One region of the Paenibacillus sp. BK720 genome, then DNA from elsewhere that is predicted to be linked to it. Evidence: a T-box and tRNA genes for the amino acid it is inferred to sense, from the RefSeq annotation. Region 1 holds a T-box; the other holds one or more tRNA genes.
What was found. A T-box is a leader RNA that pairs with one kind of tRNA and senses whether it is charged. The one in region 1 lies ahead of leuS (leucine--tRNA ligase), so its partner is inferred to be a tRNA-Leu.
Positions count from the first base shown of each region.

Region 1 (7,344 bases):
GTTTGTATACGTCGTTGTGCTTGGCGCAGCCGTATCGGCCTTTTTCGCCAATGACGGGGCAGCGCTTATCCTTACGCCAATTGTGCTTGCCATGGTTCGGGCGCTTAAGTTCGACAACAAAATGATCCTGCCGTTTATTATGGCAGGCGGATTTATATCGGACACGACGTCATTGCCTCTAATAATAAGCAATCTGGTCAATATCGTTTCGGCCGATTATTTCGGAGCGGGTTTTGTGGAATACGCCAGCCGGATGATCATCCCGAATTTCTTCTCGCTTGGGGCAAGTCTTCTTGTGCTTTATCTCTTTTACCGGAATAGCATTCCTGCGGACTACGATGTCCGCGAAGTGAAAGAACCAAGGGAAGCGATTAAAGATCATAAGCTGTTCCGCTTGTCTTGGATTCTGTTGGCGATTCTGCTGGCAGCCTATCTGGCCAGCGAATTTATTCACCTGCCGGTATCCATTATTACCGGCGCAGTGTCAGTGGTATTCCTGCTGTTCGCCCGCCGCAGTCCGGCGATTCGGACCAAGCAGGTGATGAGGGAAGCTCCATGGACCGTTGTCGTTTTTTCAATCGGAATGTACGTCGTGGTCTACGGGCTGCGAAACGCGGGACTGACGGATGCGCTTGGAGAGGTTATTCAAGCGTTTGCCGATCGTGGGCTTTTTGCCGCTACGATGGGGATGGGCTTCTTGTCGGCCATTTTATCCTCCGTAATGAACAACATGCCAACGGTTATGATTGACGCCTTGGCGATTAAAGGGACGGCTACGGCAGGCGCGATTCGCGAAGCGCTGGTCTATGCGAACGTGATCGGATGCAATCTTGGGCCGAAGCTGACGCCAATCGGTTCGCTGGCCACTCTGTTATGGCTTCATGTTCTGGCGAAAAAGGGCGTAAAGATTTCATGGGGCTCCTATATGAAAGCAGGCTTCGTATTAACCGTACCAACCCTGTTTATTACGCTGGCCGGATTATATATTTGGCTTCAGATTATTCATTCGTTTAGCGTGTATGTTGGCTTTGCAGTGGCGGGTTTCCTGGTGGCAGCGGGCGTTGCCTTCGCCTTCTTCTTCAGGTTGAAATCCGGCAAAAAACAAGAAACGGAAAAACAAATGGCGTAGCCATGACAGGAGGATAAGGATGGCGGCAAAACCTATCGTATATTTCTTATGCACGGGCAATTCGTGCAGAAGCCAGATGGCTGACGGATTTCTGAAGTTGTTGGGCGGTGGCCAATTTGAGGTGTACAGCGCCGGTTTGGAAGCGCACGGACTAAATCCGAGAGCGATACAAGCGATGAAGGAGGCCGGAGTGGACATTTCGGCCAATACTTCAGACGTGATTAACGCCGAATTATTAAATCGGGCCAATTACGTTATTACTTTATGCGGCCATGCGGACGAGCATTGCCCGGTTATCTCGAACGAAAATGTCATCAAGCGGCATTGGGGATTTGACGATCCGGCAAAAGCTGCCGGCGCCGAGGAGGAAATCATGGCTCAGTTCCGTGCCGTAAGGGATGCCATTCATGACCGGATCAAACAATTTGTAGATGAAAGCTGCCGTTAAGGCAGCTTTTTTTAATTGGAGCTCCGCCAAGGACGGCGACAGCCGTTTCACCTAATCCTCCGGCTCGTTCATGCCGCGGACGTAAACCACGTAACAGCCCCGGTCCTCGTCAATTTCGGTTGATGTCGTAAACATCGGACCATAGCCCGGAACGTCTACGATATCCTTCAGCAAGTAGCGGATGACCTCGTAATGGCTGGCGCTGCGGATCTCGGTCAGCTTGCGTCCCCGTTCGCTCGGCTTTCTGAATTCGATATAAATGCCGCGTCCCCGGTAGTTCGATTCGTCTCCGTAATTTTCGTTCGGCCCGATTCGCTTGACGATCAGCATCTCTTCCTTTTCCTGCATTTCGTTTGAGGTTAATTCGTATTGAACTCCGTTTGCAATCAGGTAGGTGCACAATTGACGGGCATACATCTCATCGATCCCGACATTAGCGGAAGGGTACTCCATCAACGGCTCGTATTCATTAAATCCTTTGTCCACAAAATACGTTAATTTATTCATCTCATTCACTCCGAATCAAAATGATTTCAATATCATACCATCATTTTATGGAAACATTAACTTTTCCTGCTGCATTCCTATCAAAATATGATATAACTTTATAGGAACTATGAAGCTTGGAGGATGCTAGTCTATGAATTTAACTCAAAAAGCAATGCTTGGCGTCTCTGCCGTTGCAATGGCTGCCGCCCTGGCAGGCTGCGGTCAATCGACGACTTATCCGAGAACCGCTCAGCCAACGGACAGCCAATGCAGGGACTGGGAGTGGGACAGCAAAAACGGCGTATACCGCTGCGACGATTCCAGCTCCTCTTACTACCGGAATTATTACTATGGCAACAGTTATTATTCGTCCCGGTCCGCCCTGCAAAAAAGCAGTGCCTATTCTGCTTATAAATCCAGCGTATCCGGCAAAACGAGCTCCGGCTTTGGCAAAGGCAGCTCCATTAGCGGAGGCTAAGCCGTGAAGGATTTCGCCGAAGAGAGAAGCGCGTTTTATTCCGGGATTGAAGGGTATTGGGCAGATTTGTACGGCGAGGAGTATTCCCTCTATGACCTATACGATGTAACGAAGGAAGAGGTTCATAAGATTCGCGAATCGACGAACCGGATCGGCCATATTTTTTGCAAGGCCGCCCAATTGCTTCGCACCGTGGATGACGAGACTTTGCTGATGCTTGGTTTTCCGCGCGCAACCTTGTCTTACCTAAGAATGAGAAGCTTATCGGTCGAAAGCGTGATCGCCAGGCTGGATTTGGTGAAGGCAGGAGATACGTACAAATGCATGGAGATCAATTCGGATACTCCTACTTTTATCAAGGAGCTCCACCATGTGAACGGCCTGGTATGCGAAGCCTTTGACCGCCATAACCCGAATAAGGGCTATGAGACGCAGCTTGCGTTTGCGGTCGAGAAAGCGGTTATCGAAAGTCTGGAATATCTCGGGGACGATCCGATTGCTCCTCATGTTGCGTTTACGGCGCATGGAGATAACGTGGAAGACGCGAGCACGGCTCTTTACTTACAGAGCTTACTGCCGTTGCCTTCGACCTTTGTTCCGCTTGACCAGCTTCAAATTATCCGGCATATCGGGTTGTACGATGGGGAGGGAAATCGCATTCACGTTCTGTACCGCCAGACCTTCCCGGTGGAGAATTTTATTGAGGATGAAGACGAAGAAGGAAATCCGATCGGACTGTGGCTGCTGGAGCTTATCGAACGGAAGAAGCTCGCGGTCATTAACCCGCCGTCTGCGTTCCTTCTCCAATCCAAGGCGGTCCAGGCTATTATTTGGGGCTTGCATGAAGAAAGGAGTCCATTCTTTACGGAAGAGGAGCAGCGTTGGATCGGAGAGTATTTTCTGCCGACCTATCTGGAGCCGGACCGCTTTCTTAAAGAGCGGACGAAATACGTAATGAAACCGGCGTTTGGGCGCGAAGGGGATACGGTGAAAATTTTCGATGGCGACGGGACGTTAGCGGCAGAGGATAAACATAATTCTTACGCACATTACCTTCCGGTCTATCAGGAATACGTAGAGCTGCCCACAGCTGCATTCCGGACGGAAAAGGGAGAACGTGAGGGCTCATACATGTACGGAAGTTTTCTGGTCGGGGGAAAAGCCGGTGCCATAGGCATTCGGATTGGCAGCCCGATTACGGATAATTTATCTTATTTCATGCCGGTTGGCATTACTAAATCAGAGTGAGGAGCTAATGTGCAATGGACACTAATTTATACGTGGATTTCTTGCTTTATTCATTGACGGGCTTTGCGATTATGATAGCAGGGCTTCTCTTGTTCGAATTGACCACCAAAAATAAGGAATTCGCCCTTATATTCAAAGGGAATGCTTCGGCGGCCTTGTCGCTTGGCGGCAGGCTGGCAGGTCTCGCCATCGTCATACGGGCGGCTGCGGAAAACTCGGTGTCGCTCTCCGATATGCTGCTATGGGGCGCAATCGGGATCGTTGCGCTAGTAATCCTCTACTACTTGACGGAGCTGATTACTTATTTATTCGGCAAAGGGCTCAAAGTAAATGTGACCATCTTCAAATCGATTGAGCAAAACAACATCGCGGTAGGCATTCTTATCTTGCTTATTTCGTGCAGCGTGGGCATGGTTATTGCCGGATGCCTTACTTATAATCCGGAGCTGCTCGGCTAGCTTGATAAATAACCTCATATCTTGACAAGTTGAGTCCCTGGCGTTATAATCGGGTCTAACCATGTTTTTCTATACTTAACGGCGTTGAAGAGGAGCAGTAATATCGCGGAGCAAGGCTAAGAGAGCCGGCGGATGGTGCAAGCCGGACCTGCAGCGATGTGAATCTCGCCTTGGAGCTTTTGCGTAATCGCGCAACGATTAGCCGGCGTTAAAGGCAATGAGTGAACGGAAGGCAAAGCATGCCGGACGTTAACTAGGGTGGTACCACGGGAATAATCTCTCGTCCCTAGCGATAATACGCTAGGGGCGGGAGTTTTTTTATGTCGGTGATGCGCTCGCGTGCACACTTTTTAGGAGGAAATGATGATGAGTCAGGAATTTCAAGGCTACAACCCGCTCGTGGTAGAGCCGAAATGGCAGAAGTACTGGGATGAGAACAAAACGTTCGCAACAACGGAAGATCCGGGCAAGAAAAAATTTTACGCCCTTGACATGTTCCCTTATCCGTCCGGCGCGGGCCTGCACGTAGGTCATCCGGAAGGTTACACGGCTACGGACATCGTATCCCGTTACAAACGGATGCGCGGCTACAACGTCCTTCATCCGATGGGCTGGGACGCGTTCGGCCTGCCGGCGGAGCAATACGCTTTGCAAACGGGTCGCCACCCGCGCGAGATTACGGTGGAGAACATCAACAATTTCCGCCGCCAGATTAAATCGCTGGGCTTCTCGTACGACTGGGACCGCGAATTCAGCACGACGGATCCGGATTACTATAAATGGACGCAATGGATCTTTATCCAATTGTATAACAAAGGCCTTGCTTATGTGGCGGAAGTACCGGTTAACTGGTGTCCTGCGCTGGGTACCGTTCTGGCGAACGAAGAAGTCATCGACGGCCTTAGCGAACGCGGCGGCCATCCGGTTATCCGCAAGCCGATGCGCCAATGGATGCTGAAGATTACGGAATACGCCGAGCGCTTGCTCGAGGATCTGGAAGAGCTCGACTGGTCGGAGAGCATCAAAGACATGCAGCGCAACTGGATCGGCAAATCGACCGGCGCCGAAGTAACCTTCTCCATTGACGGTCACGACGCATCGCTTGTTGTATTCACAACGCGTCCGGATACGCTGTTTGGCGCAACCTACTGCGTACTGGCTCCCGAGCATGAGCTGGTTGCAAAAATCACGACGGCTGACCAAGCCGAAGCGGTCGAGGCGTACAAGGAAGCAGCCGCTCGCAAGAGCGATCTGGAGCGTACCGACCTTGCGAAGGACAAAACAGGCGTATTTACGGGCGCTTACGCGATCAATCCGGTTAATGGCGCGAAGACGCCAATCTGGATTGCCGACTACGTGCTCGCCGGTTACGGAACGGGCGCAATCATGGCGGTACCGGGCCACGATACCCGCGACTGGGAGTTTGCGAAGCAGTTCGATCTGCCAATCCTTGAAGTGGTTCAAGGCGGCGATGTAACGAAAGAGGCTTATGCAGGCGACGGCCCACACGTCAATTCCGACTTCCTGAACGGTTTGAACAACGAAGACGCGATCAAAACGATGATCGAGCATTTGGAAGGCACGGGCAAAGGGCACGGCAAGGTCACTTACCGTCTGCGCGACTGGCTGTTCAGCCGCCAGCGCTACTGGGGCGAGCCGATTCCGATTCTGCACTTGGAAGACGGCACCATGAAGCCGGTTCCCGTTGATCAGCTGCCGCTTGTATTGCCGGAAGTGGATGCGATCAAGCCATCCGGCACCGGTGAATCCCCGCTTGCGAACGTTACGGAGTGGGTAAACACGATTGATCCGGAAACAGGCATGAAAGCGCGGCGCGAGACAAACACCATGCCGCAATGGGCGGGAAGCTGCTGGTACTATCTGCGCTTTATCGATCCGAAGAACGAGAACGAGATCTGCTCGCCGGAGAAGCAGAAGGAATGGCTGCCGGTTGACCTGTACATCGGCGGCGCGGAGCATGCGGTGCTTCACTTGCTCTATGCGCGCTTCTGGCACAAAGTGCTCTACGATCTTGGCGTCGTAAATACGAAAGAGCCGTTCCACAAGCTGGTTAACCAAGGCATGATTCTGGGCACGAATAACGAGAAAATGTCCAAATCGCGCGGCAACGTCATTAACCCGGATGATATCGTGAACGAATTCGGTGCGGATACGCTCCGCATGTACGAAATGTTCATGGGACCTTTGGAAGCGACGAAGCCTTGGAACACGAACGGCGTAGAAGGCACTTACCGCTTCTTGAGCCGCGTATGGCGCTTGTTCGTCAGCGAGGACGGCAGCGTAAACGCGAAGATCACAAGCGACGGCGAAACAACAAAAGCGTTCAAGCAAACCTGGCACCGTTCCATCAAGAAGGTGACCGATGATTTCGAGAACCTGCGCTTTAACACCGCGATCAGCCAGTTGATGATTTTCGTTAACGAAGCCTACAAAACGGATGTTCTGCCGGTTGAAGCGATGAAGAACTTCCTGCAAATGCTGTCCCCGCTGGCTCCGCATATCGCGGAAGAGCTGTGGGAGAAGCTGGGCGGAACGGGCTCCATCACTTACGAGCAATGGCCTTCTTACGAAGAAGCATTGACCGTGGACGATGAAGTAGAAATCGTCGTGCAGGTGAACGGTAAAATTATCGAGCGCGTTTCCATTGCAGCCGATACGGCGGAAGCAGAGATGGAAGGCCTCGCCAAAGACATGGATAAAGTGAAGGAACTGATAGAAGGCAAAACGATCCGCAAAGTGGTCGTTGTAAAGGGCAAGCTCGTTAACATCGTAGCGAACTAAATAGCAGATAAAAAGAAGAGGTGAGCGGGCCAGCAGCACATATTGTGCTACTGTCCGTTCACCTCTTCGCCGTAGAAAGCGGTATTTATTTTGGCGACGTCTTCGTCGAATTTTTTATGCGTCGTCCGGATCAGCCGGTTGAAGGTGCCGTCAAGCTCGCGATTCAGCAGCTGCAGGGCCTGTGCCGTAATACCTCCCGGAACCGCTACTCTCTTCTGGATATCTTCCGGGGATAACCCGCCTTCCGTCAGCAGAAGTCCCGTGCCAAGCAGCATGTTGCTTGCAACGCTGA
Region 1 covers NZ_JAASRQ010000001.1:1,030,108-1,037,451, forward strand. The annotation lists gene FHT67_RS04440 (arsenite/antimonite efflux transporter) at 1-1,129, shown strand, start outside; gene arsC (arsenate reductase (thioredoxin)) at 1,149-1,577, shown strand; gene FHT67_RS04450 (RNA helicase) at 1,629-2,084, opposite strand; gene FHT67_RS04455 (aminotransferase yhxA) at 2,218-2,544, shown strand; gene FHT67_RS04460 (glutathionylspermidine synthase family protein) at 2,548-3,792, shown strand; gene FHT67_RS04465 (DUF350 domain-containing protein) at 3,807-4,250, shown strand; T-box leader at 4,326-4,541, shown strand; gene leuS (leucine--tRNA ligase) at 4,617-7,052, shown strand; gene comER (late competence protein ComER) at 7,100-7,344, opposite strand, start outside.

Region 2 (7,344 bases), on a different contig from region 1:
ACCTCTATGGTCTCCGCGTCGTCCTTCAGGCTGTATACGTCGTCTGCTTTGCCATAGCGCTCGGATACTTTGGTATGGGAATCGCCAATCTGAAGCCCCAGCATGACCGGATGGGAGGCGTCCCATTGCGGTTGTTTGCTTGCTGTGCCGGTGCCGGACGGCGATGCGCTTTTGCCGGAAGATTCCGCGCTCGTATCTCCGCCGGATGCATTTGCGCCGCTTGCTTCGGGCTCTTTGCCGTATTTCCGGCTATCCTGCCCTTGAGAGTAGGTTTTCTGCGGACTATCGCCAGTTGGATAGGTACCCGAAGAACGCTCGGTTGGCTGCATACCCAAAGGGGGAGTTGAATTCGATGGGTCGGAACAGCCGGTTGCCGCAATGAGAGTAAAGGCGATCACGGCCGACCATTTTGCCGCCTTGTAGTTTCGCGTTGTTTTGTTCATGCGATTGCGCTCCTTTTGGGTCGCTTTTTGTCCCCTATCTTATCTTAATTAACGTCCATATCTGGAAAAAGTTGCTTTGCTTTATATATCTCTTCTATATAAAATGATTCGTCTCCTGCTTCGACAAAAAAAATGAAAAAGCCGGGTTGCGTTGTTCGCCTATCCTATGGTAAGTTATCGAAAAGAGATTTTGGTGGAGGGAAATGACGATGGATATTTTAAAAGAACGAATTTTAGAGCAAGCGTCGGTGCTTTCAAACGATGTGTTGCGGCTGGATTCCATACTTAACCACCAGGTCGATCCTGCTCTTACGATGGAAATGGGACATGAATTCGCAAAACGGTTTGCTGACGAGAAAATTACGAAAGTCGTTACGATTGAATCCTCCGGTATTCCCGTTGCTTATGCCACGGCGTACGTACTAGGTGTACCGCTTGTATTTGCGCGCCGCAAGAAAACTCTAATCGCGGATCCGGATGCGTATTCGGAGCGTGTTCCGTCCTTTACAAAGGGGATGGTGACCGATATTATGGTGTCGAAGCAGTTTTTGTCGGCTGAGGATAAAGTGCTCTTCATCGACGATATTATCGCAAACGGCGATGCGGCCCGCGGACTGATCAAGATCATTGAGAGATCAGGCGCAGAGCTGGCTGGCATGGGGATTGTCCTCGAGAAATCCTTCCAGGCCGGTTCGAGAACGCTTCGCGAGCAAGGGGTACGGGTAGAATCGCTAGTAAATGTTACTTCTTTGAAAAACGGGCAAATTCAGTTCGACTAAGTTATAATGAGAGTGAAGGAACCGAGGGGAGGCAGCGGCAATGATAACTTCTGAATTTTTGACTGCGAAACTGGGTGACGCGAAAGTTCACTTCGAACGCGCGCTAGATTGCAAGCATACGGAATTTGATGATTTGTATCCTTATATGATTGAGCATCCGCAATTTTTCTGGTACAAGCGTTATGTTGCATGGTCGGAGCTTCTTACGATTGTGAAGCTTTGCGAAGAGCTCGGTGAGGAATGGAAAGGTCAATTCACGGAACGTCAGGCAGAATATATCGCCAAGCGCGTCATGTCTTCGAGAGTGCTCGATGAATGGTATGAAACCAATGATTCCAAGGAGCATGTCGGTTAGTCCGTACGGAGGGATTAGCGGTGATTAGTGAAGAGCAGTTGGATCGGTTTCGCCAGAGCGGCGAAAAAATCCGTGTCGTGCGCGATGAGATGGAAGTGAACGACGTGGTTGGGATCGTTGTTGCATGGGATGATTCAACCGTCGTAATCCGTCGCCATAATAGGAGAGTCGTCAAGCTGAGCCGCAATTACCGTTTTGAGCTTGCCTCAAGCGAACGCGGTTCCGCGGAATAGCAAGTGTGGCAGGAAACTCTGTATATACAGGGTTTCCTGCTTTTTTGTGCTGAGCAAGAAAAAAAGGTTCCGGTAATCTATCGCTAGACTAACCAAAACCTTTGACTGTTTATGTATGGTGCGGTCGAGAGGACTCGAACCTCCACGGCTGTTACACCACTAGAACCTGAATCTAGCGCGTCTGCCAATTCCGCCACGACCGCATATGTTGTTGCCAACGAATGATATCATACCATTAACGGATAAGATGAGTCAAGTCATTTGTTAAGGAAAAGTTAAAACAAAGAAAAGGGCTCCAGCTCATGCGCTGGAACCCCTTTATGTATGGTGCGGTCGAGAGGACTCGAACCTCCACGGCTGTTACACCACTAGAACCTGAATCTAGCGCGTCTGCCAATTCCGCCACGACCGCATGCCTTAATACGTCCCTAATGGTAGCATGTACGGGTTTCGTTCGTCAACCCGTCTTATAAAGTTGCAAAATTCAGCATATTTTTCCTCGGTTGGACAAACAATGAAGGGGATAAAAGGGAAAGGGTGTATGATGTGAACAAATCGAAAAGGGCAGCTGTCATCTGGCTCATTGCACTCGTGTTAATCATTCCTTCCGGAGCGGGGCAAGCGGTGGCCGCAGAGGAAGGACAACCGGAGTCCGGAAGACAGTTTGCGATTGTCATTGATGATTTCGGCAACGGAATGAACGGCACGGAAGAGATGCTGCAGCTGCCCGTGAAATTTACGGTCGCGATTATGCCGTTTATGCCTACCACCAAAAAGGATGCCGAGGAAGCGCATCGCCTTGGGCATGACGTCATTGTGCATATGCCGATGGAGCCCAATAAAGGGCAAAAAAATTGGCTGGGCCCGGGGGCAATCACGGCTGACCTTAGCGACGCCGAGATTAAGAAACGGGTAGAGGACGCCATTGATAACGTTCCTTATGCGGTAGGCATGAACAATCATATGGGCTCCAAAATTACGGCCGATGAACGGATTATGCGGATCGTCCTGTCGGTCTGCAAGGAGCGAGGATTATTTTTCCTCGACAGCCGTACAACCTTTAAAACCGTGGTGCCCAAGGTAACCGAGGAGCTTGGCGTGCCCGCACTCGCAAACAACGTATTCCTTGATGACGTGTATACGGAGCAGCATGTGTCGAAACAAATGACGATTGCGAAGAAGCATCTGGAATCCCATGATACTTGCATCGTTATTGGTCATGTTGGACCTCCGGGCAAAAAAACGGCAGCCGTCCTCAAAGCATCCATTCCGACGATGCAATCGGACGGCCAGGTTGAATTCGTTAAGCTGTCGCAGCTGGTGCCTTCGTTATCGGGTGATCCATTTATACTGCCGAATCCCTGAGGCGATTGCCGACGCTACGCGCAGCTGCTCCCGAGGATCTGTGAGCATCGTACGGTCGCCTTCATGGCTGATAAAGCCCATTTCGACAATGACGGCTGGCTGGTCCACCTTGCGCAGCAAATAGAAAGGCTTGCCCTCCCTCGGGTAAAAGGCGGTCTGCTGTTGTCTGTTCAGCGTATCCTGTATGCAAAATGCAAGAAGCGCGCTTTCCCCGGTAGACTGATGCAGCACAAGCGGACCATGCTTGGATCGGTCCTTGGTCCAGTTCACGTGAAGGCTGACCAGCATGGTGGTCTCGATCTCGTCGGTTAACTGGCGGCGTTGCGACAAATCGCGCTTATGCCGCGATCTGCTCACATGCCATCGGTTGTCTTCGCTTAGCGCATAATCGCCGGTACGATTCAGTACGGCCGGGATCCCCTGACTATTAAGAAGCAGGTAAAGCTTCTGGGCGATGGCCAGATTGATATCCTTTTCCAAGGTATTCCCGGCTGATGCGCCCCCGTCAATTCCTCCGTGTCCGGCATCAATCAACACAATAGCCGAAGGCATCGTCCAACCGTCCTCGGGCGCATGGGCGATTTGCTGTTTGTTTTCCGGAAAGGCAGCTGACAGCTCGGGCGCAAGGCAAAGCAAGCCGATTAACGCAAAAACCATAACACGCACGACAAACAATTTGAATTCCTCCTTCAATAGGCCAAGACTTGCGCGTAAAGCAGCTATCGATAGCGTGGCTTATTGAAGGAAAACTCATGCATGTTTACGATCTGGACATTCCGGGCAAACTTCTAGTAACAAATAAACCGAAGAGGTGATCGAAGTGGCAAATGGACATGATCTGATTAAATATATGACCGTGGAATTTGTGAACTACATCGAGACGCCGAGGGATGAACGCAAAGCGGCGAAGGCGACAGCCAAGGCTGCAAGGGAGCATTGGCTGTCGCGCTGGTTTGGATGGGGCGGCGCCAGCGTATTGTTATGGTGGAGAGGCCGTACGGAACGTTAGCGATAGAAGTGACCGAGCTCGGCAAGAAGCTTGAGGGGAATGTACCTTGTGCTGCTGCCGAGCTCATCTGTTTCCAGGGCGGCATAGACATTGCCGTCGCCCCAGTTGTGATAGCCGGTTACCGACCACACATAAAGCATCTCCTTATTAAAGCGCTCTACCGTAAAGCGGAGAGGCGTTGTGGAGCTTAAAGCTTTGAGCACGATGCCGGTATCCTCGGCGGACGCTGTAATCGGTTTTTCCGTAAGCCACGGCATTTCATTGTACGGATCAAAAGAACGGCTTTTAACGGCTCTCACAATCAAGGTGTTGCCTTGAAGGGCGTAACGCGAGGCAAGTCCTTCTTCCGCTTTGGCGGTTTTTTCCCAAGTATCCTGCTGCAACGGGAGCCATTCGCCGCTCATACCGTCCAAATACGTGTCTTCCGTTGAGCCGCTAACGTCCCAGACGGCGAGCAACGGATGAATATACAAAGCTTGGTTCGAATCCGGCAAGGAGGAGAGAAGCTCCAGCTGGGCAAGGGATTGGCGCAGCGTAGTCTGGTCAAACAAGTATTCCCCCTTACCGTATTCCCCAAGCGCAAACCCGCCATTTTCCTTGGCTTGAATAACCAAGTACCCGGCCGGTTGTCCTTTATCTTTTACAATCGCAATCCAGCTGTGCATGCCGGGTCCAAGAGGCGATACGGCAAATTCGGCATGACTCCACGCTTTGAACTCCGGTAACTTGGCAAGCTCGTCCATCCAGCCGCGTACGGTGGATTGAAGCTCCGTTTCTTGTTGAACCGTCGCGGACGGAATCGATTCCGCCTGAAGGCTTTGAGCCGTGACAAGGAATGTTGACACCACCAATGCGGCAATAACCGTATGTCGAATCCACTTATTCACCCTGGCACATCCTTTCTTTCTTTTGCATCCGTTTCTGACATGATCTCATTATATGGGACAAGCCCGCAGAAGGCTGTTGGAACCTGTCGCGGGCGCAGATCAATCGGTCGTTCTATTTTTGGCGTATTGATGCGAATGCCGTCTGATTGTCTCTATTCAATGCCTTCCAGGTGGAAAATACCGCAGTTAATGGCGGAAGCCGTCACCCGCGGTTCATACTGCCATTTGATCTCGGTCTGGCGCTGGTTGAATTGCTCTTCGATGGCTTCCTTGGCATTTTCTTCGGCATGCTTGATCATCGGATCGTAATAATGCCGGATTCTGTCGAGCTCTTCCTCCAGCCTTGCCGCAGCATCGGCAGCCCAAGCATAGTCGTAATTTCTGAGCTTGCGTTCCAGCGTTGTCTCGATAACGCCCAATGCCTTTGCATAGGACAGGCCGTTGCGGGTCAAATGGATATTCGAGGGCAGCCGCGGCGTGAGCTTCAAATTTTTAAGCCGGTCGTAGAAATTCTCGACCACCAATCCCGTTGCGAGAGAGACGCCGTAGCTGTGAATTTCCTCGCGCTTCCTGTCGCACGCGAATTCGACGCGCATATTAACCCCGAGCCAGGCGGTGTAGGGTGTCGATTGGAACGGAGTGCTGGACCGCCTTTCCGGTTCCTGGAACAGGTTCACGTAGCTGCCCGAGTTTTTGGCTGCGCCAAACAGCTGCTCCAGCTTGCGGGAGCCGAAATAGAGATCTTCCCTTGGCGTACGGATGCCGCCTGCCAAGTTGTTGTTTACGAAGCCGAAGGAGCGGTTTAGCGCCGCATCCACCGCATTCGTAACCGGGCCCGGTGCTGGCGCAGCCGCCGGCGCGGCAAACTCCTCCTCGTATTTCTCCTTGTCGGTGACGAACAGATAAGTCATTGTCTCCGGTTCGGAGCCGGTACGGTCAACAAAGCTCCAGTAGAAGGGGCGGTTCGTCAGTTCACGGTCGGCGGCAGGAGAGAGCTTAACCGTGAAGTGAGCAGGCGACTTCTCCAGTATCGAGCATTGGGTAGCCTCAAGAAAACGCTGTACATATTTATGAACCTGCTTGGAATTCACGGTCTCACCTCGACTTTCTGGCCCAGCGCGGTCATTTGGGAGAGGATGGTTGGCCCTTGGGGCGTCTCCGGCGATTCCGTCTCATCACGAAGCTTGGACAGGGTGGAACCCAGATGACTCAGCCTTTGTTCCAGATGAACGGCGTCTCCCTCGGATTCGAGCAGCATTCGTGCCAGCTGCTGCTCGATGGAGCCGGCATCCGATTCGAACCGTTCCAGAATATGGTCGAGTTCCCCGATGACAAGCTCAAACAGATTGATCTTCTCATGCAGCAGGTTAACGATATGCTCTTCGATGGTCCCGAGCGTGCACAGATTATAGATTTTGACGTCTTCCTTCTGCCCAAGCCGGTGAACGCGGCCGATCCGCTGCTCGACGCGCATGGGATTCCATGGGAGGTCAAAGTTAATCATGTTGTGGCAGAACTGCAGATTGATCCCTTCGCCGCCGGCTTCGGTAGCGATAAGCACTTGGGCGCGGCCGCGGAACAGATCCATCATCCAGTCCTTTTTGCCGCGGTTCATGCCGCCCCGGTACGGCACGGCTAATATATTGTGCGAGCGGAAGAACTGCAGCAGGTATTCCTGCGATGCCCGGTACTCGGTGAAGATGATGACTTTGTCGTTAATCTGCTGAATAAGCTCCATTACTTTTTCGGCTTTTGTATTGGCTTTGATCTGTTTAATAAATTCAACCAATTCCCAGATTTTCGGACGGATCGGGGAATCCTCGGCCGTCTTCTTGAACAGATTAACAAGCGTAATAAACACGGCGTCTCGGCTGCTGCATACCTCGCGTTGCAGCGTAACTAGCGGGAGCATGCTCATCATATCTACGCCGTCTTCCTTGTAACGGTCCCGAACGAATGCCGTAACCGCGTCATAGAGAGCCTTCTCTTCCGAGGACAGCTCCAGCGGAATATTTTTCACGACGCGCTTGGTGAACGATATGCCGCCGTCTCCGCGCCGGTTGCGGATCATGACGGTGGACAGCGCATCCTGCAGCTGATCTTCATTTTTCGGCAGGCGTTTGTCGACCACGAAGTTCGCTGCAAACTCGCTTTGACCGCCTAGCTGGCCTGGCTTCAAAAGCGTGATAAGATTATATAACTCATCCAGATCGTTCTGAATCGGAGTTGCCGTCAGAAGAAGGCAATATTTTTTTCGGAGCTGGAGGGCAAAT
Region 2 covers NZ_JAASRQ010000002.1:394,479-401,822, forward strand. The annotation lists gene FHT67_RS08560 (hypothetical protein) at 1-443, opposite strand, end outside; gene FHT67_RS08565 (xanthine phosphoribosyltransferase) at 653-1,222, shown strand; gene FHT67_RS08570 (hypothetical protein) at 1,263-1,577, shown strand; gene FHT67_RS08575 (hypothetical protein) at 1,598-1,810, shown strand; tRNA gene FHT67_RS08580 (tRNA-Leu) at 1,927-2,013, opposite strand; tRNA gene FHT67_RS08585 (tRNA-Leu) at 2,136-2,222, opposite strand; gene FHT67_RS08590 (divergent polysaccharide deacetylase family protein) at 2,348-3,175, shown strand; gene FHT67_RS08595 (N-acetylmuramoyl-L-alanine amidase family protein) at 3,140-3,832, opposite strand; gene FHT67_RS08600 (YqzE family protein) at 3,996-4,184, shown strand; gene FHT67_RS08605 (hypothetical protein) at 4,181-5,071, opposite strand; gene FHT67_RS08610 (YqhG family protein) at 5,224-6,162, opposite strand; gene FHT67_RS08615 (DEAD/DEAH box helicase) at 6,159-7,344, opposite strand, start outside.
Region 2: it encodes a tRNA-Leu, which carries the amino acid that the T-box ahead of leuS (leucine--tRNA ligase) is inferred to sense. The anticodon was not compared.